DNA from 3 places in the Streptomyces sp. NPDC088254 genome. Region 3 is predicted to be linked to each of the others. Evidence: riboswitches for the same ligand, from Rfam matches in the RefSeq annotation. Region 3 holds a riboswitch; each other region holds the start of a gene.
What was found. A riboswitch is a leader RNA that binds a small molecule or an ion and turns the genes downstream of it on or off. The one in region 3 is predicted to bind cyclic di-AMP.
Positions count from the first base shown of each region.

Region 1 (6,801 bases), on a different contig from region 3:
CGGCACGGTTGGAGTCCAGGTTCGGGGCGAAGCCGCCCTCGTCGCCGAGACCGGTGCTCAGGCCCTTGCGCTTCAGCACCTTCTTGAGGGTGTGGTAGACCTCGGCCCCCCAGCGCAGGGCCTCGGAGAAGGACTCCGCGCCGATCGGGGCGATCATGAACTCCTGGATGTCCACGTTGGTGTCGGCGTGCGAGCCGCCGTTCAGGATGTTCATCATCGGCACCGGCAGCAGGTGCGCGTTGGGGCCGCCCAGGTAGCGGAACAGCGGCAGGTCGCTGGCCTCGGAGGCGGCGTGGGCGACGGCGAGGGAGACGCCGAGGATGGCGTTGGCGCCGAGGGAGCCCTTGTTGTCGGTGGCGTCCAGGTCGAACATGGCCTGGTCGATCAGGCGCTGCTCGGTGGCGTCGTAGCCGACGAGCTCGGGGCCGATCTGCTCGATGACAGCGAGGACGGCCTTCTCGACACCCTTGCCGAGGTAGCGGTCGGGGTCACCGTCGCGGAGTTCGACGGCCTCGAAGGCGCCGGTGGAAGCGCCGGAGGGGACGGCGGCACGACCCGTGCTGCCGTCGTCGAGGCCGACCTCGACCTCGACCGTGGGGTTGCCTCGGGAGTCCAGGATTTCCCGGGCTACGACGACGTCGATGGACGGCACGAGCATCTCCTTCATGGGATGTGACGCTGGTTCGACTAGAGCCTAACCGCCCCGGGGCCGTCGGCAGCCGACCGACCGTCCCGTGGACAGACAGACGGTACACATTGTTCCCGGTCGGAACAAAGAGGGGTGGCGAGGAGAGCGGGCGAACGCCCGGCCGCGGAAGAACGAACCCCGCCCCGGTGCGTACGGGGGAGAACGCACCGGGGCGGGGAGCCCGTGGGGACGGGGGCGGCCCTCACGAGGCCCCGAGCGTGCGGGCCTCGCTCGTGAGGACGCTGTGGCTTCGGCCGGAGCCGGGCGTCACTTCAGGTGAAGCTGCTGACCCGGGTAGATGAGGTTGGCGTCCTCGACGATGTCCTTGTTCAGCTCGAAGAGCTTGGCCCAGCCGCCGGCGACCTTCTGCTCGGTGGCGATGGAGCTCAGGGTGTCGCCCTCGACGACCTTGTACTCGCCGTCGCCCTTCTTGACCTTCTCGCCGGTCGGCGTGGTGACCGTCTTCTGGCTCTTGACGGCCGGACGCTCGGTCGAGCGGGAGGCGCTCTGCTTCTCGGTGGACCGGCTGCCCGAGTCCGAGGAGCCGGAACCGCTGCCGGAGGAGCCGGAACCGGAGCCGCTGTCGGAGGAGCCGCCGGTGTACGCGGCGCCGGACAGGCCCTTGCCGCAGACCGGCCAGGCGCCCTTGCCCTGGCTCGACAGGACCTTCTCGGCGACCTGGATCTGCTGCGACTTGCTCGCCTTGTCGGCGGTGGAGGCGTACTGCGTGCCGCCGTACGCGGACCAGGTGGAGGCGGAGAACTGCAGCCCGCCGTAGTACCCGTTGCCGGTGTTGATGGACCAGTTGCCGCCCGACTCGCACTGGGCGACGGCGTCCCACTCGGAGGAGGTGGCGGCGGAGGCGTTGCCCGCGGCCATCAGCGGGGCGGCGATGGCGACGCCGGTGACACCGGCCAGCGCGGCGGCACGGGTGGCCTTGGCCGGACGACGGTGCTTGCCCTTGGCGGAAAACAGCATGGTGGATCCCCTCACCGACGCCTACGAGGTGAGCTGTCGGGTTCGGGCCGGTTGGGTTGCCCGGCCACTCCTCCGTCGGAGGCGTGGCTTCACCCCTAGCCGGATCCAGCTGAACCGCTGGGCCCGGCGCTTACCTTGGGTCCCCCGCTCCTGCCCGCGGCGCATGACGCGACGACTGTTCCCGGGCGGCCGTCGGCAGGATTCGGCGTAGCGGCAGCCGGGGCTCGGGTTGCCGAGCGGTCACGACCGTAGGCACGGAACCGACGGAATATCAAAGACGGGAGGGGCCCATGAGACTCATCCCACACTTTCACCGAACCGGACATTCAGGAACGAAATGGGACGTGAACTCCCCCCGTTTCGGGGGCTTTTCAGCCCTCTTGATCCTTTCCCTCGCCCGGTCAGCCGACCACGGTGACCAGGGTCTGACCCGGTGCGATGTCGGCCGGGTCGGCACCGATGGCGTCCCGGTTGGCGTCGTAGAGGGCACGCCATCCGCCGTCGACACCCAGGGAGTCGGCGATGGAGGCGAGAGAGTCGCCGTCGCGGACGGTGTAGGTGTCCGCGACGCCGAGGGCGTTGGCGGCGTGGCGGCCGGAGGAGGGGGCGGCGTTGCCGGCGCTCTCGTCCGCGGTGGGGCCGCGGTGGCGTCCGGAGCCGAGGGCGTCGGCGTCGAGCGTCTCCGCGCCGACGGAGCCCGCGGTGAGGGAGCCGGTGTCGACGAGGCTCCACGAACCGGCGTCCTGACCGGACTTGTCCGACTCGTCCAGTTTCGGGGACTCGGTGGGCGAGCTGTCGCCTGCCTGCGCCTCATCGGAGCCTGCCGCGCCGTCCGACTTCGCCGAGCCGTCACCCGCAGGGGATGACGATTCGGATGAACCGGATGAAGGGGAGGAAGGAGACGAAGGTGACGCGGAGGGCGAAGACTGCGAATCGCCCGCATCCTTCTCCGATCCGACGGAGCCGCCGCCGGACTCCTGGGAGGAGCCCGAGGAACCGGCGCCTCTGGAGAGGTCGGCCAGGCCGGAGGTGATCGAGGAGTCGGACGAGTCGTCCGCGAGGCCGGTGTCCACGTCACCCGTGGCCGCGTCGGCGGTGAGCCCGGAGGTCAGGCCGCAGGTGCCCCACGCGCCCACGCCCTCGCCGGCGAGGACCTTCTGGGCGACGGCGATCTGCTGGTTGCGACTGGCAAGGTCGGGACGCGAGGCGTAGTCGCTCCCGCCGTACTTGTCCCAGTCCTCCTGACTGAGCGACAGACCGCCGTACTCGCCGCCGCCCTGGTTCGCGCTCCAGGAGCCGCCGCTCTCGCACTCCGCCACCCGGTCCCACACGGTGCCGTCGGCCGCGCTCGCCGCCGAGGCGCCGAGCAGGGGGATGGCGATGGCGGAGCCGGTCACACCGGCCGCGACGATGAGGGCCGGGGCCTGGCGGGGGCGACGGTGACGACCGTTCCCGGTGAGCATGCGAACGCCTTTCTCGAGACAGCAGTGCCCTCGCGACGAGCGGAAGAGGGTCGCCGCGTTGACGAGTGAACGTATCGGCAGACGATCGCTTGTCACAAGTTAATGCCGCGTAGATCACGTGAAGATCACAGAGTTGAGAATCGGTCACCTTCGTTTCGCAATCCGGTCACACGGCATCAGGTTTGGGAGCCGGCGCGAGGTGTTGACCGGGTCACCGTTCGACCGGGGTGAACTCCACGGGGAGGGTGCGCAGTCCGCGCATGATGAGGCCGCCGCGCCACCTCAACTCCTCGGCTTCCACGGCGAGTCGGAGGTCGGGCAGACGGGTGAGGAGGGTCGCCAGCGCGGTCTGGCCCTCCAGCCTGGCGAGGGGCGCGCCGAGGCAGTAGTGGATGCCGTGGCCGTAGCCGAGGTGCTGGTTGTCACGGCGGCTCAGGTCGAGGGTGTCGGGTTCGGTGAAGCGTTCCGGATCGCGGTCGGCCGCGGCAAGAACGACGAGGACGGGATCGCCGGCGGCGATGTCCTGGCCGCCGATGCTGAGCGGGCGGGTGGCGAACCGCCAGGTGGCGAGCTCCACCGGGCCGTCGTAGCGCAGGAGTTCCTCCACGCCGGTCTCCAGCAGGGCGCGGTCGCCCGCGGCGAGGGAGTCCTGCAGGCGATGGCGCTGACCGGGGTGGGTGAGCAGGGCGTAGGTGCCGTTCCCGATCAGGTTCACGGTGGTCTCGAACCCGGCGAACAGGAGGATGAACGCCATGGCGGCGGCCTCGTTCTCGGTGAGGTGCTCGCCGTGGTCGGAGGCGCGGATGAGACCGGAGATGAGGTCCTCGCCGGGAACGGGTGCCGGTGTGAGGGCCTCGCGTTTGCGGTGGATGAGCTCGGCGAGATAGCCGCGCATCTTCTTCACCGACCGTGCGACTCCGCCGCGCGGGCCCCCGCCGTGCCGGATCATCATCCCCGCCCAGTCCCGGAAGTCGTCCTGGTCCTCGCGGGGGACGCCCAGCAGGTCGCAGATGGCGTAGATGGGGAGCGGGAAGGCGAAGTCGTGGATGAGGTCGGCGCTTCCCCGCGCCGCGAACCGGTCGATGAGGTCGTCGGTGAGCTCCTGCACGCGGGGCGCGAACTCGGCGACCCGGCGGGGGGTGAACGCCTTGCTGACGAGACGCCGCAGACGGGTGTGGTCCGGCGGGTCGATGTTCAGCAGGTGCGTCATCAACTCGGCCTTGCGCTCACCGGGGATGCCGGTCTTGCCCTTGGCGTGGGCGGGCTCTCCCGACGTGCGTGTCATGTGATGGTCCGGATTCTTCGACAGCCGGCTGTCCGCCAACGCCTGGCGTGCGAGGTCGTAGCGCGTCACAAGCCATGCGTCCACGCCGCTGGGGAGCCTCGTCCATCGCACAGGCTCTGTTTCCCGCATCTGTGCATACGTGAGGTACGGGTTCGATGCGAACTCCCATGAGAAGAGTTCAGGGACGCGAGGCTCGTCGTGGCGCATGCCTCGACCCTACGCACCGACCTACGCAGCACCTCGGTGATGGTCTTGCTGCAATGGCGGCGGTCCAGCGACGCTGGGCCGATGCCAGGGCAGCGCATCCGGCTCCGCCAGGGCTCCGCGTGGGGGCCACCCGCCCGGCTTCGACAAGCGGGCACACGGGCCGAACCGTCGTCGAGCGTTGCTTCAACCGGCTCGAACAGTTCCGCGCTGTCGCCACCCGATTCGACAAGCTCGCCACCCGCCACCGGGCGGGACTGCACCTCACCTTCGGAGGCCTTCGCCATGATCAAGCCCAGCGAGCGTTGACAACGCTTGTGATCAATACACCAGCCGGTAGCACCGTTCCTAGGCGGGTAGGGTCGCTGGCGAACTGGGCCCAGTCAACGGCCCCCGCCCCACCACCGCGCCAGCGGGGCGGGGCTGGACGCGAACGCGGCATCCCCGCCAGTGGTGCCCGTTGCGCAAGCCCGGTGCTATAGCGCCCGGTAGCCCGCCGCTCCGCGACCGTGCACCCAGGAGCGATACCGCGGCGCTTCGCGCCGCAACCACAAGATCCCGCCCCCCTGCGGTCAGTCCCGCAAGCCCTCTGTCGTGCGGATGGCCTCCCGGTACGTGCGGGCGGCCGCTCGTAGGGATGCTTCCGGGTCGGCGCCCTCTGCCTCGGCCCGGGCGGCCAGGGCCAGGAGTTCGTAGCCGATGCCCCCCGTGGCGGGCAGGGGGACGTCCAGGCCGGCCGAGCGCACCCTGGACGCCAGTTTGGCCGCGAGGGCCAGGGCCGGCTGGTGGAGGGGAACGCCGTCCGTCACCGACTCGCGCCGCTTCTCGACGGCCTTCGTGCGCATCCAGTGCGCCTTGACCTCCTCCGGGGTCGCCGCCGTGGCGTCGCCGAAGACATGGGGGTGGCGGTGGATGAGCTTGGCGACGATCGTGGCCGCCACGTCGTCCACGGAGAAGGGCTCCTCCTCGTCCTCCTCGGCTATCCGCGCGTGGAAGACGACCTGGAGGAGGACGTCGCCCAGTTCCTCGCGCAGCTCGTCCCGGTCGCCGTCCTCGATGGCCTCGACGAGTTCGTACGCCTCCTCGATGCCGTACTTGGCCAGGCCCTTGTGCGTCTGGCGGGAGGACCACGGGCACTCGGCGCGGATGCGGTCCATGACCTGGACGAGGTCCAGGAGGCGCGCGCCGGGCAGGTCGTAGGAGGCGGGCAGCAGCTCCAGCTCCGGCATCGCGAGGCGGCCGGAGCCCGCCAGCCGGGCCAGTCCGTCGGTGAGCGCGGGCTCGCCCTCGCCGGTGGCGACGACCACGACCGTGTGCCCGCCGGCGCAGGCGGCGACGAGCTCCTCCGCGGTGGGGGACGCCTCCTCGACCACCACGCCCGCCTCACGCAGGTACGGCAGCTGGGGGTGGGCGCCGTCCACGCACAGCACGCGGTCGGCCGTGCGCAGGGCCTCCCAGGCCGGCCAGGACAGCAGGCCGGGGGCCACGCGGTGGCTGGTGGTGAGCAGGACGACCCGGCCCGGGGACGAGTCGGGACCGCCCTGGGAGGCCGCTGCGGAGCTGCTGATCGCGTTCACACCCCCGAACGTAACCCACGCCGTCGACATCTCCCCGAGTCGTCCACAGGCGGCCGTACGACGATCCGACAAACCGCCCGCTGAGCGACGGGCGCGCTCATGCCCTCGGCCCTGCCCCGTCCGGGGGTCAGGTCGTCTGCCGTGCCCCGGCCGCCGTGACGTCCCGCACCCACGGCGTCTTGGCGTCGACGCGGCTCACCTTCTGCACGTCCCAGTCGCCGTACCGCGGGTTGAGGTCGACGCCGAGGTCCTGGGAGGCCTTCGACAGCGTCTTCCAGAAGGCGGGCTGACTGGTGTCCGCGCCGAGCCGGGCGGCGAGCTTCTGCGCCTCCAGCTGCAGCCGCAGGTTGTCGTCGAGGCGCTGCGGGGGGATGCCGTACTGCTGGAGCCACGTCGTCTCCAGCCCCTTCGCGCCGCCGGCCTGCTGCTCAAGACCGGCCCGCATCGCCTGGACCTCCTTGCGGGAGACGGTGACGCCCGCGTCCGCGGCGGCGCGGTGCAGCACCTGGTCGAGGATCATGCCGTGCAGGGTGTCCCGGGCCAGGGTGCCGGTCCGGGCGACGACCTGGGCGTACCGGGCGTCGTCGGGGACGGCGGCGCGCTGGG
Region 1 is NZ_JBIURQ010000004.1:82,780-89,580, forward strand. It holds gene eno (phosphopyruvate hydratase) at 1-652, opposite strand, end outside; gene ACIOC0_RS13325 (transglycosylase family protein) at 956-1,666, opposite strand; cyclic di-AMP (ydaO/yuaA leader) riboswitch at 1,670-1,838, opposite strand; gene ACIOC0_RS13330 (transglycosylase family protein) at 2,068-3,129, opposite strand; gene ACIOC0_RS13335 (cytochrome P450) at 3,341-4,621, opposite strand; gene ACIOC0_RS13340 (nucleoside triphosphate pyrophosphohydrolase) at 5,191-6,195, opposite strand; gene ACIOC0_RS13345 (SurA N-terminal domain-containing protein) at 6,323-6,801, opposite strand, start outside.
Region 1: it holds a riboswitch for cyclic di-AMP, as region 3 does, so the genes downstream of both, ACIOC0_RS13325 (transglycosylase family protein) here and ACIOC0_RS27690 (NlpC/P60 family protein) in region 3, are expected to answer to the same signal.

Region 2 (6,801 bases), on a different contig from region 3:
GTCATGAGTGACATCGAGGAAAGGTTCCCGCGCGGACTCTGGGTCCGTCTGATCATCTACATCGCTGTGGGGCACGTCCTCGCCGCGTTCATCTGGCTGCTGTTCGAGGTCGGGGCGAAGTAGCGGGGCCGACCGGAGGGGCGGCGCGAGGGCCCCTCAGTCGAGGAGCCGCTCCCGGAGCCGCTCCCGGGTCTGCTCCGTGAGCCCGAGCCCCTGCTCCAGGTAGGGGTCGACGCCGCCCCAGGTCGTCTCGATGGTCTCCAGCGCCGCCGAGAGGTACTCCGCGCGGGCGTCGAACAGGGGGCCGAGCAGCTCCATGACCTCGGGGGAGTAGGCGTCCGCGGAGGTGCCGCTGCGGCGCACCTTGTAGCGGCGGTGCTTGGCGTTGGACTCCAGGTAGTCGGTGAGGATCGCGTCGCGCTCCACGCCCACCGCGAGCAGCGTCACCGCGACGGACAGTCCGGCGCGGTCCTTGCCCGCCGCGCAGTGCATCAGCACGGGCACGCTGTCCTCGGCCAGCGCGTGCAGCACCCGGGAGTGCTCGGCCGTGCGCTGCGTGATGATCGAGCGGTAGGAGGCGATCATCCGGCCGGCGGCCTTGCCGTCGCCGAGGATCTGGCGCAGCTGTTCGATGTCGCCGTCGCGGACCATCTTCCAGAACTCCGCGCCGTCCGCCGGGTCGGACAGCGGCAGGTTCACGTTGCGCACACCCGGCAGCTCGACGTCCGGGCCCTCCAGCCTGAGGTCCGCCGCGTTGCGGAAGTCGAAGATGGTGTGCAGGCCGAGGGTGGCCAGGAACGCGGCGTCCTCGCCGGTCGCGTGCGCGAGGTGGCCGCTGCGGAACAGCACGCCGTGCCGCACCTTGCGGCCGTCGCCGGTCGGCAGACCGCCCACGTCGCGGAAGTTGCGCACACCGGCCAGCTCGGGCTCGGTCGACGGGATCTGCTGCGTCACGGGGGCTCCCTCCCGGTCGGTCCCCGCCGGCGCGGCTCGGTGCCCGACGGAACTTCCTTGACGATACGACATCGATTCACACCCCCGGCAGCCGTCCACCACCCACCACCACAGCCGAAGCCCACCGCTTCCCACGGCCCGTACCCGCACCCTCCAGGGCCCGAACAGCCCCGCACGAGGCTCGGCTCACGCGCCGCCAGCCGGTGCATGTGAACTCGGCGCACCCGCCGGGCGGCCCGACGCCGCTCACGCAGGGCCTGCCCACCCCCGTACGAGGCACGCGCACCCCCACAGGTGAGATCCATGTGAGCCCGGCTCACCCCCCGGCCGCCCCGGGCACGGAGGCCGGGCGTCACGCCGGGTCCTTCCTGCCCCCGCGCGACACCCGCCCGCGCGGGTCCTGCCAGCTACATGTGAGCCCGGCTCGCGCGCCGCGGGGCCAGGCCATGAGGCCGCTCACGAGCGCGCCTGCCCGCCTCCTGCGAGGCGGGTCTCAGGGGCGCGGGGAACTGCGCGACGAGCCACAACGCACCCCGCACCCGGCGACGAATCCGCGCCCTCCACGGAGTGCTGCCGCTGCTGTCCCGGCGTCCGCCGAGCTCCGTACAAGGCCCAGCAGACCCGACGTCCCCTAGGTCCGCCCGCGGTCCGCTCACCCGGCGTCCGCCGAGCCCCGTACCAGCCCTGGCTCACCCTCCCCGGATACGCCCGAGGCCCCCCGGCCTCTGCCGAGCCCCGTACAAGCCCCGGCTCACCCGACGTCCCCCCCGGTCCGCCTGAGGCCCGCTCACCCGCCGTCGCCCCCGTTCCGCGCGAAGCGCACCCCCCTGACGTTTGCTCAGTGAACGTCGACGTCGGATGATGTCGGCGATTGATCGCACCTGTTCGAATCAGTGGGGGTTTGATGCCCGAGTCCGACGCCGACGGCCGTACCTGGCTCCTCTCCGGGCCTGCCAGCAGCTACGCCGTCCATGTCACCGAGACCGACGAGCTCGTGCACCTGCACTGGGGCCCCCGGATCGAGCTGGCCGACGCGCAGGCGCTCGCCGTGCGCCCGCTGCCGGACTACTGGGCCTTCGAGTCCCCCCTCGACGGCCGCGAGGAGTACCCCGTGGAGGGCGGGGCCCGCTTCGTGCGGCCCGCCCTGTCGGTGCGCACCCCCGGACGGCGCGGCACCGAGTGGTCCTTCGTCGGCCATGAGACGGACGGCGGCGAGGAGGGCGACGAGCTGCGGCTGCGCTTCCGCGACGGCCGACTGGCCGTCACCCTGCACTACCGGATGCGCGGCGACGTCGTGGAGCGCTGGACGACCCTTCGCCACGAGGGCGGGCAGGGCGACGAGCCACTGGAGCTGCTGCGCGCCGACTCCGCCGTCTGGACGATCCCCGACCGCGACGGCTGGCGGCTGTCCCAGCTGCACGGCCGCTGGGCCGCGGAGTCCCGCCTCACCCGCGCGCCCCTCACCTACGGCGAGAAGGTCATCGGCAGCCGTCGCGGCCACACCAGCCACCAGCACCTGCCCTGGGTCGCCCTGGACGCCGACGCCACCGAGGAGCGCGGCGAGGTCTACGGCTGCGCCCTGGGCTGGTCCGGGTCCTGGCGGATCTCCGTCGCCCAACTGCCCGACGCCCGCGTGCAGATCACCGGCGGCGCCGGCCACGACGACTCGGGCCTGACGCTGCTCGCGCCAGGCGAGGACTTCACCACGCCCGTCTTCGCCGGCTTGTGGACCGACGAGGGTTTCGGGGGCGCCAGCCGCGCCTGGCACGCCTACCAGCGCGCCCACGTGATCCCCGACGCCGAGCGCGACCGGCCGGTGCTGTTCAACTCCTGGGAGGCCACCTACTTCGACATCTCCGAGGAGCAGCAGGCCACCCTCGCCCGCCGCGCCGCGGCCGTCGGCGTCGAGCTGTTCGTGGTCGACGACGGCTGGTTCGGCGCGCGCACCGGCGACCACGCGGGGCTCGGTGACTGGACGCCCAACCCCGACCGCTTCCCCAAGGGCCTGAAGCCGCTCGCCGAGTACGTGCACGCGCTCGGCATGCAGTTCGGCATCTGGGTCGAGCCCGAGATGGTCAACCCGGACAGCGACCTGTACCGGGCGCACCCCGACTGGGTGCAGTTCCAGCCGGGACGCAGGCGCACGGAACTGCGCAACCAACTGGTCCTCAACCTCGCCCGCGAGGACGTCCGGGAGTACCTCTGGCAGCGGCTCGACACCCTGCTGTCCAGTGCCCCGATCGACTACGTCAAGTGGGACTTCAACCGCTGCTTCACCGATGCCGGCTGGCCGGACGACCCGTATCCGCAGCGGCTCTGGGTGGACCATGTGCGCGGCCTGTACGCTCTGTTGGACCGGTTGCGGGAGGCGCACCCCGGTGTCGCCTTCGAGTCCTGCTCGGGCGGTGGCGGGCGGATCGACCTCGGGATCATGAGCCGTACCGACCAGGTGTGGACCTCCGACAACACCGACCCGCTGGACCGACTCGCCATCCAGCACGGTTTCAGTCAGATCCACCCCGCGCGGGTGATGGCCGCCTGGGTCACCGACAGTCCCAACACCCAGCTCAACGGCCGCGTCAGCTCGCTGCGGTTCCGGTTCGTCAGCGCGATGGCGGGAGTGCTCGGCGTCGGCGGCGACCTGTCCGAGTGGACCGAGGAGGAACTCGCCGAGGCCCGGCGCTGGGTGGATCTCTACAAGGAGATCCGGCCCCTCGTCCAGCACGGCGACCTCCATCGGCTGCGCGCCCCCGAGGGCGGCCTGAGCGCGGTGCAGTACGTGCGCGGGGGCGAGAGCGTCGTCCTCGCCTGGCTCCAGTCGCAGCGCTACGGCGAGCCGGCGCCGGCGGTACGGTTGCGCAGCCTCGACCCGAAGGCGTCGTACGAATGCCTCGAAACGGGCGAAGTGCACCGGGGGGCGGTGCTGTTGCATCACGGGTTGCGCACGGGACTGCGCGGTGACCTCGATGCGACGGTTGTCCGTCTGTGCCGTATCTGAGCGCTCTGCCCGAATTGATGCCCTTCATTCAACTCGGTCTGGAATAAGGGCCGCTGAGCGGTGCGGCGTGAGCAGCGTCATATTCGTGACCGTGCGTCATTAGCCATGTTCACGTAATTCGTGGAGTTTTCATGAGTGTTTCCCGCAGAATGCGTCACCTGGTGCACGGAGTGTGACGGGAGCACGGCGCAGCGGATCACGACGCGGACGTCACCGGGGCACGTGTCGCTTGTCGTCGCGTGTCCGGGTCGCTTAGGTTTCACGCCAATCCGGACGGACGCCGAATCCTGCCGCCGACCGGAACCCGCAGACACTCACCCGTCCACGGCAGGAGCGGGGGACCCACAGGCAAGACCGCCTGTTCCGGTCTCCGGAACAGGCTTGGGGTAAAGCCGCGCTCCGGCGCGGCCGGGCATCTCCAGCCCGCACCCGACAGCTCACCTCGCAGGCGCCGGAGAGGAACCCGCCATGCCCGCGAAGGGTAAGCACCGCCGTCCCAAGGCTCCGCGCTTCAGCCGTTCCATCGCCGCCGCCGGCACCGGCGGCGCGGCTCTCGCCCTCCCGCTCATCGGCGCCGCCGGCGCCCACGCGGCTCCCGCCCAGTCGGCGGCCCAGTCCGTCTCCTCCGTCTCGGACAAGCCCGTGCAGACCGTCCCGGTCGCGCAGCGCTCCGCCGCGGCCGAGGCCCCGGCCGCGGCGAACACCACGACCTACACGGTCCGGTCCGGCGACTACCTCTCCAGGATCGCGGACGAGCAGCACGTGCGCGGCGGCTGGCAGAAGCTGTACGCCGACAACCGCGAGGCCGTCGGCGAGGACCCCTCGCTCATCCACCCCGGCCTGAAGCTGTCGATCGGCAAGCGGGCGGCGGCCGGTTCCGCGGGCGCCGCCGGTTCCGGTGACACGGCGTCGAAGGGCTCGCGCTCCGCGCACTCCTCCAAGTCGTCCGCCCCCAAGTCCTCCCACTCTTCGAAGTCCTCGCACTCCTCGAAGTCCTCGCACTCTTCGAGGTCCGCCACGAAGACGTCGGCCGGGCAGACCACCCGCGGCGGCGGCAACGTCTCCGGCTTCAGCCTCCCCGTGTCCAACGCATCCGTCGGCACCCCGTACCGGATGTCCGGCAGCATGTGGTCCAGCGGCTACCACACCGGCGTCGACTTCGTCGTCCCGACCGGCACCTCGCTCAAGGCCGTCGGCGCGGGTACGGTCGTCTCCGCGGGCTGGGGCGGCGCGTACGGCAACCAGGTCGTCATCCGGCTCGCCGACGGCTACTACGCCCAGTACGCCCACCTCTCCGCGCTCTCCGTCTCGGCCGGCCAGAGCGTCTTCCCCGGCCAGCAGGTCGGCCTCTCCGGCTCGACCGGCAACGTGACCGGACCGCACCTGCACTTCGAGATCCGCACCACGCCGGACTACGGCTCCGACGTCGACCCGGTCGCCTACCTCCGCGCGCGCGGCGTCTCCGTCGGCTGACGGGCCCCCGTGGCCGCCACGAGTCCGTGATCGTCGTGTTGCGGTCTCGTGGCGGGGCTCCCGGGGTGTCGACAGCGGTGGCGGGGCGAGGGCACGGCGAGCTCCGCCTCTCGCCCGGCAAGCGCTTTCCGTGCCGTCCGCCGTACTCCGCGCGTCACGAAGGAGCCGTTCCCCAAGACGGCCTCCAACTCCAACACCACGACCCGGATGCGCCGTTACGTCGGCCGGCCGGGGGAGCGGCCGCTGCTGCACGACTGCACCGAGCCGCTGCTCGTCGCGGGCGAGCCGAACCACGTCCGCATCGTGTCCGACGGCTCCACCGTCCGGTGGCGGAACAACGGACCGCTCGTGTTCGACCACACCGACCCCGAGCCCTGCATCAGCGGGCACTTCGCGTTCCGCACCACGTGGAGCCGCTTCCGCATCAACGACTTCCGCGTGTGGTCCCTTATTCCTTGATTGGCAAATTCTTTAAGGGTGTCCTTTCTCACCGCCAGTCAACCCTTGCCTACGGTCGCGTAGGTCACATTCGACGGTGAATCATGCACTGCTGTGGCAGACGATTCGAAGAGTGACAGCAGATCAGTGATCGGGTCGTACGTGGCGGTGGGGGACAGCTTCACCGAGGGCGTCGGCGACCCCGGGCCCGACGGGGCGTTCGTCGGCTGGGCCGACCGGTTCGCGGTACTGCTCGCGGACCGGCGGCCGGAGGGCGACTTCCGGTACGCGAACCTCGCGGTGCGCGGCAAGCTGCTCGACCAGATCATGGCCGACCAGTTGCCGAGGGCCGTCGAACTCGCGCCCGACCTCGTCTCCTTCTGCGCGGGCGGCAACGACATCCTCCGTCCCGGCACCGACCCCGACGAGGTCGCCGAGCGGTTCGAGCGGGCGATCGCCCAACTCACCGCGGTGTGCGGCACGGTCATGGTGACGACCGGGTTCGACACCCGAGGCGTCCCCGTCCTCAAGCACCTGCGCGGCAAGATCGCCACCTACAACGGGCACGTCCGCGCCATCGCCGACCGCTACGGCTGTCCGGTGCTGGACCTGTGGTCGCTGAAGTCCGTGCAGGACCGGCGGGCCTGGGACCACGACCGGCTCCACCTCTCCCCGGAGGGGCACACGCGCGTGGCGCTGCGCGCCGGCCAGGTGCTCGGCCTGGAGATCCCGGCCGACCCGGAGCAGCCCTGGCCGCCGCTGCCGCCGCGCGGCGCCCTCGACGTCCGCCGCGACGACGTGCACTGGGCGCGCGAGTACCTCGTGCCGTGGATCGGCCGCAGGCTGCGCGGGGAGTCCTCCGGGGACCACGTCACGGCCAAGGGCGCGTTGTCGCCGGACGACATCAAGATGTGGATCCAGTCGGTGGCGTGAGAGGC
Region 2 is NZ_JBIURQ010000016.1:203,836-210,636, forward strand. It holds gene ACIOC0_RS37590 (helix-turn-helix domain-containing protein) at 1-7, shown strand, start outside; gene ACIOC0_RS37595 (DUF6126 family protein) at 4-123, shown strand; gene ACIOC0_RS37600 (tyrosine-protein phosphatase) at 157-954, opposite strand; gene ACIOC0_RS37605 (alpha-galactosidase) at 1,859-3,952, shown strand; cyclic di-AMP (ydaO/yuaA leader) riboswitch at 4,258-4,416, shown strand; gene ACIOC0_RS37610 (peptidoglycan DD-metalloendopeptidase family protein) at 4,421-5,425, shown strand; partial or broken gene ACIOC0_RS37615 (DUF6250 domain-containing protein) at 5,609-5,884, shown strand; gene ACIOC0_RS37620 (SGNH/GDSL hydrolase family protein) at 6,011-6,796, shown strand.
Region 2: it holds a riboswitch for cyclic di-AMP, as region 3 does, so the genes downstream of both, ACIOC0_RS37610 (peptidoglycan DD-metalloendopeptidase family protein) here and ACIOC0_RS27690 (NlpC/P60 family protein) in region 3, are expected to answer to the same signal.

Region 3 (6,801 bases):
CCGGCGGTGACGACACGGAGACCACGGCGTCCGCCGCCGAGGCGCAGCCGGTGAAGCCGTCCGCCGCCAACAACAAGCTGGACGCCCAGCTCCAGACGCTGAGCGCCGAGGCCGACGACTTCGGCGACCGCGTCAGCCGTACCCAGGAGCGCATCGACCTCAAAGCGCAGCAGGAGGCCGACCGCAAGAAGGCGATCGCGGAGGCGGCCCGCAAGGAGCGGCTGCGCCCCAAGTACGCCCTGCCGGTCGCCGCGCACGGGCTGAGCGCCCTGTACGGCCAGTCCGGCATCAACTGGATGTCCCAGCACACCGGCATCGACTTCCCGGTCTCCTACGGCACGACCGTGATGGCCGCGACCGACGGAACCGTGCGCACGCAGTACAACGTCGCCTACGGCAACATGCTGATCCTGACGGCGAAAGACGGCACGGAGACCTGGTACTGCCACCTCTCCAGCTACCGCGTCTCCTCCGGCACCAAGGTGAAGGCCGGCGAGCCGATCGCGTACTCCGGGAACTCCGGCAACTCGACCGGTCCCCACCTGCACTTCGAGGTGCGGCCGGGCGGGGGCAGCTCGATCGACCCGCTTTCGTGGCTGCGCAGCCACGGTCTGGACCCGACGTAGGCGCCTCCCGGCACCACCTTTCGGTGAGCCCCCGCCGTGACGGACTCCGTCGCGGTGGGGGCTTTCCGTCATGTCAGAGCTTCTCCACCGGCGCGTACCGCAGCAGCAGCCGCTTCGGCTTGACGTCGCCGAAGTCGATCGTGGCCTCGGCGTTCGCGCCCGTGCCCTTCACGGCGACGACCGTGCCGAGCCCGAACTGGTCGTGGGTGACGCGGTCGCCGACGGCCAGGGAGACGACCGGCTTCTCCGCCGTGCGCCGCGTGGCGAAGCCGGACGCGCCGGCCGCCGAGGAGCGGGAGCGCGACGACGACAGCGAGGCCGCCACCGAGGACGCCGGGCCCCCGGAGGACAGGGGCGAGGTCGCGCCGGTGCGCTTCCAGTCGACGTGCGTGGCCGGGATCTCCTCCAGGAACCGGGAGGGCGGGTTGTACGAGGGCTGTCCCCAGGCGCTGCGCATCGCCGACCGCGTGAGGTACAGCCGCTCACGCGCACGCGTGATGCCGACGTAGGCGAGGCGGCGCTCCTCCTCCAGTTCCTTGGTCTGGCCGAGGGCGCGCATGTGGGGGAAGACGCCGTCCTCCATGCCGGTGAGGAAGACGACCGGGAACTCCAGGCCCTTGGCCGTGTGCAGGGTCATCAGTGTGATCACGCCCGAGCCGTCCTCGTCCTCGTCGGGGATCTGGTCGGAGTCGGCGACGAGCGCGACCCGCTCCAGGAACTCGGCGAGCGAGGCGGGCGTCTCGCTCTCCCCCGACTCCTGCTCGAACTCCAGGGCCACGGCCGCGAGTTCCTGGAGGTTCTCGATGCGAGTCTCGTCCTGCGGGTCGGTGGAGGCCTGCAACTCGGCCAGGTACCCGGTGCGTTCGAGGACCGCCTCCAGCACCGTGGCCGGTCCCGCGCCCGACTCGACGATGGTGCGCAGTTCGTCCATCAGCACGTTGAACCGCTTCACGGCGTTGGTCGACCGCGCGGCCATGCCGTAGGCCTCGTCGACGCGCTTCAGGGCCTGCGGGAAGCTGATCTTCTCGCGCTGGGACAGGGCGTCGATCATGGCCTCGGCGCGCTCGCCGATGCCGCGCTTGGGCACGTTGAGGATGCGGCGCAGCGGCACCGAGTCCTCCGGGTTGGCGAGGACCCGCAGGTAGGCCAGGACGTCCCGGACCTCCTTGCGCTCGTAGAAGCGGACGCCGCCGACGACCTTGTAGGGCAGGCCGACGCGGATGAAGACCTCTTCGAAGACACGGGACTGCGCGTTGGTGCGGTAGAAGACGGCGACGTCCTTGGCCTTCGCGTCGCCCGCGTCGGTGAGGCGGTCTATCTCGTCGGCGACGAACTGCGCCTCGTCGTGCTCGGTGTCGGCGACGTAGCCGGTGATGCGCGCGCCCTCACCCGCGTTGGTCCACAGGTTCTTGGGGCGGCGGGACTCGTTGCGCTCGATGACCGCGTTGGCGGCGGACAGGATCGTCTGGGTGGAGCGGTAGTTCTGCTCCAGCAGGATCGTCGTCGCGTCCGGGTAGTCCTCCTCGAACTGGAGGATGTTGCGGATGGTCGCCCCGCGGAAGGCGTAGATCGACTGGTCGGCGTCGCCCACGACGCACAGCTCGGCCGGCGGCACGTCGTACGTGCTCGGCGGCACGTCGACGGGGTGCTCGGGGGTGCCGACCAGCTCGCGGACCAGGGCGTACTGGGCGTGGTTGGTGTCCTGGTACTCGTCGACCAGGACGTGCCGGAAGCGGCGGCGGTAGTGCTCGGCGACGTCGGGGAACGCGCGGAGCAGGTTGACCGTCGTCATGATCAGGTCGTCGAAGTCGAGGGCGTTCGCCTCGCGCAGCCGCGACTGGTACATCGCGTAGGCCTGGGCGAGCGTCTTCTCGAAGCCGTCGGCGGCCTGGGCGGCGAAGTCCTCCTCGTCGACCAGCTCGTTCTTCAGGTTGCTGATCTTGGCGCTGAAGGACTTGGGCGGGTAGCGCTTGGGGTCGAGGTCCAGGTCGCGGCAGACCAGGGCCATCAGACGCTTGGAGTCGGCGGCGTCGTAGATCGAGAACGACGAGGTGAAGCCGAGCTTCTTGCTCTCACGGCGCAGGATGCGCACGCACGCGCTGTGGAACGTCATCACCCACATCGCGTTCGCGCGCGGGCCGACGAGCTGCTCGACGCGCTCCTTCATCTCGCCCGCGGCCTTGTTGGTGAAGGTGATCGCGAGGATCTGCCCGGGGTGGACGTCCCGCTCGGCGAGAAGGTGGGCGATGCGGTGGGTCAGCACGCGCGTCTTGCCGGAGCCCGCCCCGGCGACGATGAGCAGCGGCGCGCCGGCGTGGACGACGGCGGCGCGCTGGTTGTCGTTGAGCCCCTCCAGGAGCGCGGCGGCGTCGATGACCGGGCGGGGGGCGCCGTCGCGGTAGTGGGCGTCCCGGTCCGGGGGCACGTCGAACTTCCCGCCGAACAGATCGTCCGGAACCGACTCCGGAGTGTGATCGTCCTCGGGCGGAGGCGGGGGCTCCTCCTCGTGGCCGCGCGGGGCCTGGAGGTCCGCCAGGAAGCTGTCGTCAAAGAGGCTGCTCATCGCTCTCCGAGTCTAGGGTGCCGCACCGACAACCCGCCGCCGTCCCGGGAACATCACCACCCGGCGGGCATGGACATGCAGGATCAATCTGCCCAGAACATGAGAAAGAACATCTATCCTCCACATCAGTCACAGAACGCCAGAGACCTGACCGAGAGTCACGGAAATGTATCGGGGCATATCACCCCTCAACCTTCACAGGGGTCACAGCAGTTGGCTACCGTGCCCGGAAGGCCGTACGCCCCCCCACCGGCGAACCCCGCCGGACCGCGCGGCCTCCGCCGAGTCCGGCGCGCGCCCTCGCGGCAGCCGGAGCCGGGGACCCACCGAGACCTTGGGGTGAATCGGCCGCCCGCCCCCCGCAAGGGCGCGGCCGTAGGGCAACCCTTCCGAAGCACCCGCCCGAACCCGACAGCTGACCCGGTAGGCGGAGCACGGAAGGAGTCGCCTCCCTTGGCGTCGCAGCACCGCAAGCCACGCTCCCCGGGCACGCGCGTAGCGGGCATACGCACCCCCGCCCTCGCCACCGCCGCCCTCGCCTCCGTGGCGCTGCTCTCGCAGACGGCTCAGGCCACGCCTTCCGCCGACGGCAAGCCGAGTCTGGAGGAGGTCGAGAAGAAGGTCGGCGACCTCTACCGGCAGGCGGAGTCGGCGACCGAGAAGTACAACGCCGCCAAGGAGAGGACGGCCCAGCAACGCACGCGCGTGGACGGCCTCCTCGACGACGTCGCCCGGCGCACCGAGAAGCTCAACGAGGCGCGCGAGGAGCTGGGTTCCTTCGCCGCCGCCCAGTACCGCACCGGCGCCTCCGCGCCCGACACCGCGACCTTCCTGCTCGCGGACACCCCGCAGGACTACTTCGACCGGACGCAGCTGATGGACCGGCTGACCAGCCGCCAGAAGGAGTCGGTCGACGCCTACGTCACCGAGCAGTCGGCGACGATGAAGAAGCGGCAGGAGGCGTCCCAGAGCCTTCAGACGCTCACCGCCTCACAGAACGACCTGAAGACCGCCAAGGCCACCGTCCAGAAGAAGCTCAGCGACGCGCGCGTGCTGCTGTCGCGGCTGACCTCGCAGGAGAGGGCGCGGCTCGCCGAGATCGAGAAGCGCAAGCAGCAGGAGGCCGCGCGCAAGGCGGCGGAGCTGGCGCGGCAGCAGGCGGCGGAGCGGGCGGCGGAACGGGAGAGGAGCGCCGGCTCCTCCGGGTCGGACGCGCCGTCCGCGCCCTCGTCGCCCTCTTCGTCATCCTCGTCCCCGGCCGCCGACGCCTCCTACGGCACCAAGGCGGCGAAGGCGCTCGCCTACGCCCGCGCGCAGATCGGCAAGCCGTACGTCTGGGGGGCCACGGGGCCCGATTCCTACGACTGTTCCGGGCTCACCAAGGCCGCCTGGAAGGCCGCCGGGGTCTCCCTCCCGCGCACCACCTACGACCAGGTCGGCGCCGGCACGACGGTCTCCGTGGCCGACGCCCGGCCCGGCGACCTGATCTTCTTCTACGACGACGTCACCCACGTGGGTCTCTACATCGGCAACGGCATGATGATCCACGCGCCCAAGCCCGGGACGTACGTGCGCGAGGAGTCGGTGTTCTACGACGGGGAGTCCGCGATCCACAGCGTGGTCCGGCCGGCCTGAGCCGGGGCACGGGGGCACCGGTCGGGTGTGCCGGGCCCCTGTCCTGCCGCGTCAGGTCCAGAGCACCGCGATGAAGACGTTGGCCACGGTCAGCGCGCCGACCAGCCCGAACAGCGGCTTCTCCACGCTCTCCTCGTCCCGCTTCACGTAGACGAGGCCGAGGATCACGATCAGCAGGGCGAGCTTCACACCGATCTTGATGTTGTTGACGGCCTGGTCGTCCGCCTGGTTGAGGCCGACCAGGACGACACCGGTGACCAGCATCGTCGCCGCGCCGTGCAGCATCGCGGGGACGAAGCGGGCCGTGCCCCGGCCCATCGCCTTCATCTGGGTGAGGAAGCCGCCGAGGAGCGCGGCGATGCCGATGATGTGCAGGCCGACGAAGAGGTGGATGAGTACGTCCATGGAGCCGGATGCTAGTCAGCGGTGCGGTCGCCGCCGGACACCGGCCCACCCCTCGCGCACACCCGGTCCGCCCCCTCGTGCGGGTCCCGCACATATGCGCCGCATAGCAGTCCGCCGTCGGAATCTGCCCCGAAAGCGCCGGATCGGTCAGTGAAGTGCGCGAAACCGATGGCTCCGGACCGGCTCGACGACCATGTCCGGTCACCTTTCAGTCCACTGGTGTCACTTCCGTACATCTCGTTACCGACCCGACATCACCGGGCCTAGCGTCCTCCCCCAGGTGACCGGCTCCCCACCGCCGTCCGGACCAGGGACGGCAGTCGGCCACCACCGCCGAAAGTCCGGCGGCGCGTCCGCTTCCCTGAGCGGGCCGCCGCCGGACGCGTCAGCCGCTCCCCGCGGCCGTACGGCCGTCCGCTCCCCACGGCGGGCACGGGCCCCCGCCCGGCCCCACCCGACGGCCGTACCGACGAGGCGGTCGTACGAAAGGACGTGCAGTCCCACGTGGCAGCGCACCGCAAGCCGAGACAGCGCTCGCTCGGCGGCCATACGGTTCGAACGGCGGCCACCCTCGCCCTCGCCGGCGCGGCGGGCGCGACGGCTTTCGAAGGGGCCGGCATCGCCGCCCCCCAGGCCACTCCGGCGCAGGTGAAGGCCAAGGTCGACAAGCTGTACCAGGAGGCGGAGGCCGCCACAGAGAAGTACAACGGGGCGCAGGAGAAGGCGACGGCGACCGAGCGGCGGCTGAAGGGCTTACAGGACGAGGCCGCCCGCAGGGAACTGCGGCTGAACACGACGCGCGAGGCGCTCGGCAACATGGCTGCCGCCCAGTACCGCGGTGGCGGCCTCGATCCCGCGATGCAGCTCTTCCTCTCCGACGACCCCGACGCCTACCTCGACGGCGCCGCCTTCGCCGAGCGGGCCGGCGACCGGCAGTCCGGGGCCGTCGCCCGGGTCCGCGAGCAGGTGCGCGAGGTCGAGCAACTGCGTGGCGCCGCGCGCGTGGAGCTGACCTCGCTCAAGAAGCGCCAGGCCGAGCTGCGGCGGCACAAGAAGACGATCATCGGCAAGCTGGGCGCCGCGCGCGACCTGCTGTCCCGGCTCACGGCGCGTGACCGGGCCGAGTTCGACGACAAGGAAACGGGCGGCGGCACGGGCCCGCGTGCCTCACGCGGCTCCACGGGCGCCCGCGACGCCCTCCCGGCGGTCGGCTCCGCCACGGCCAAGGCGCCCAACTCGCGTGCCGCGGAGGCCGTCTCCTACGCCTACTCCAAGCTCGGCAGCCCCTATGTGTGGGGCGCGACCGGTCCGAACGCCTTCGACTGCTCGGGGCTCGTCCTGGCCTCCTACCGCTCCGCGGGCGTCGCCCTGCCCCGCACGACGTACGCGCAGATCGACGCCGGCCGGCGCGTCTCGCGTTCCGAACTGCGCCCCGGTGACCTGGTGTTCTTCTATTCCGGCATCACCCACGTCGGCATCTACGTCGGCGACGGCAAGATGATCCACGCCCCCAACCCCTCGGCCCCGGTACGCGTGGCCCCCCTCGACGAGATGCCCTTCGCGGGGGCGACA
Region 3 is NZ_JBIURQ010000010.1:142,652-149,452, forward strand. It holds gene ACIOC0_RS27680 (M23 family metallopeptidase) at 1-626, shown strand, start outside; gene pcrA (DNA helicase PcrA) at 700-3,189, opposite strand; cyclic di-AMP (ydaO/yuaA leader) riboswitch at 3,459-3,634, shown strand; gene ACIOC0_RS27690 (NlpC/P60 family protein) at 3,643-4,824, shown strand; gene ACIOC0_RS27695 (hypothetical protein) at 4,876-5,229, opposite strand; gene ACIOC0_RS27700 (NlpC/P60 family protein) at 5,734-6,801, shown strand, end outside.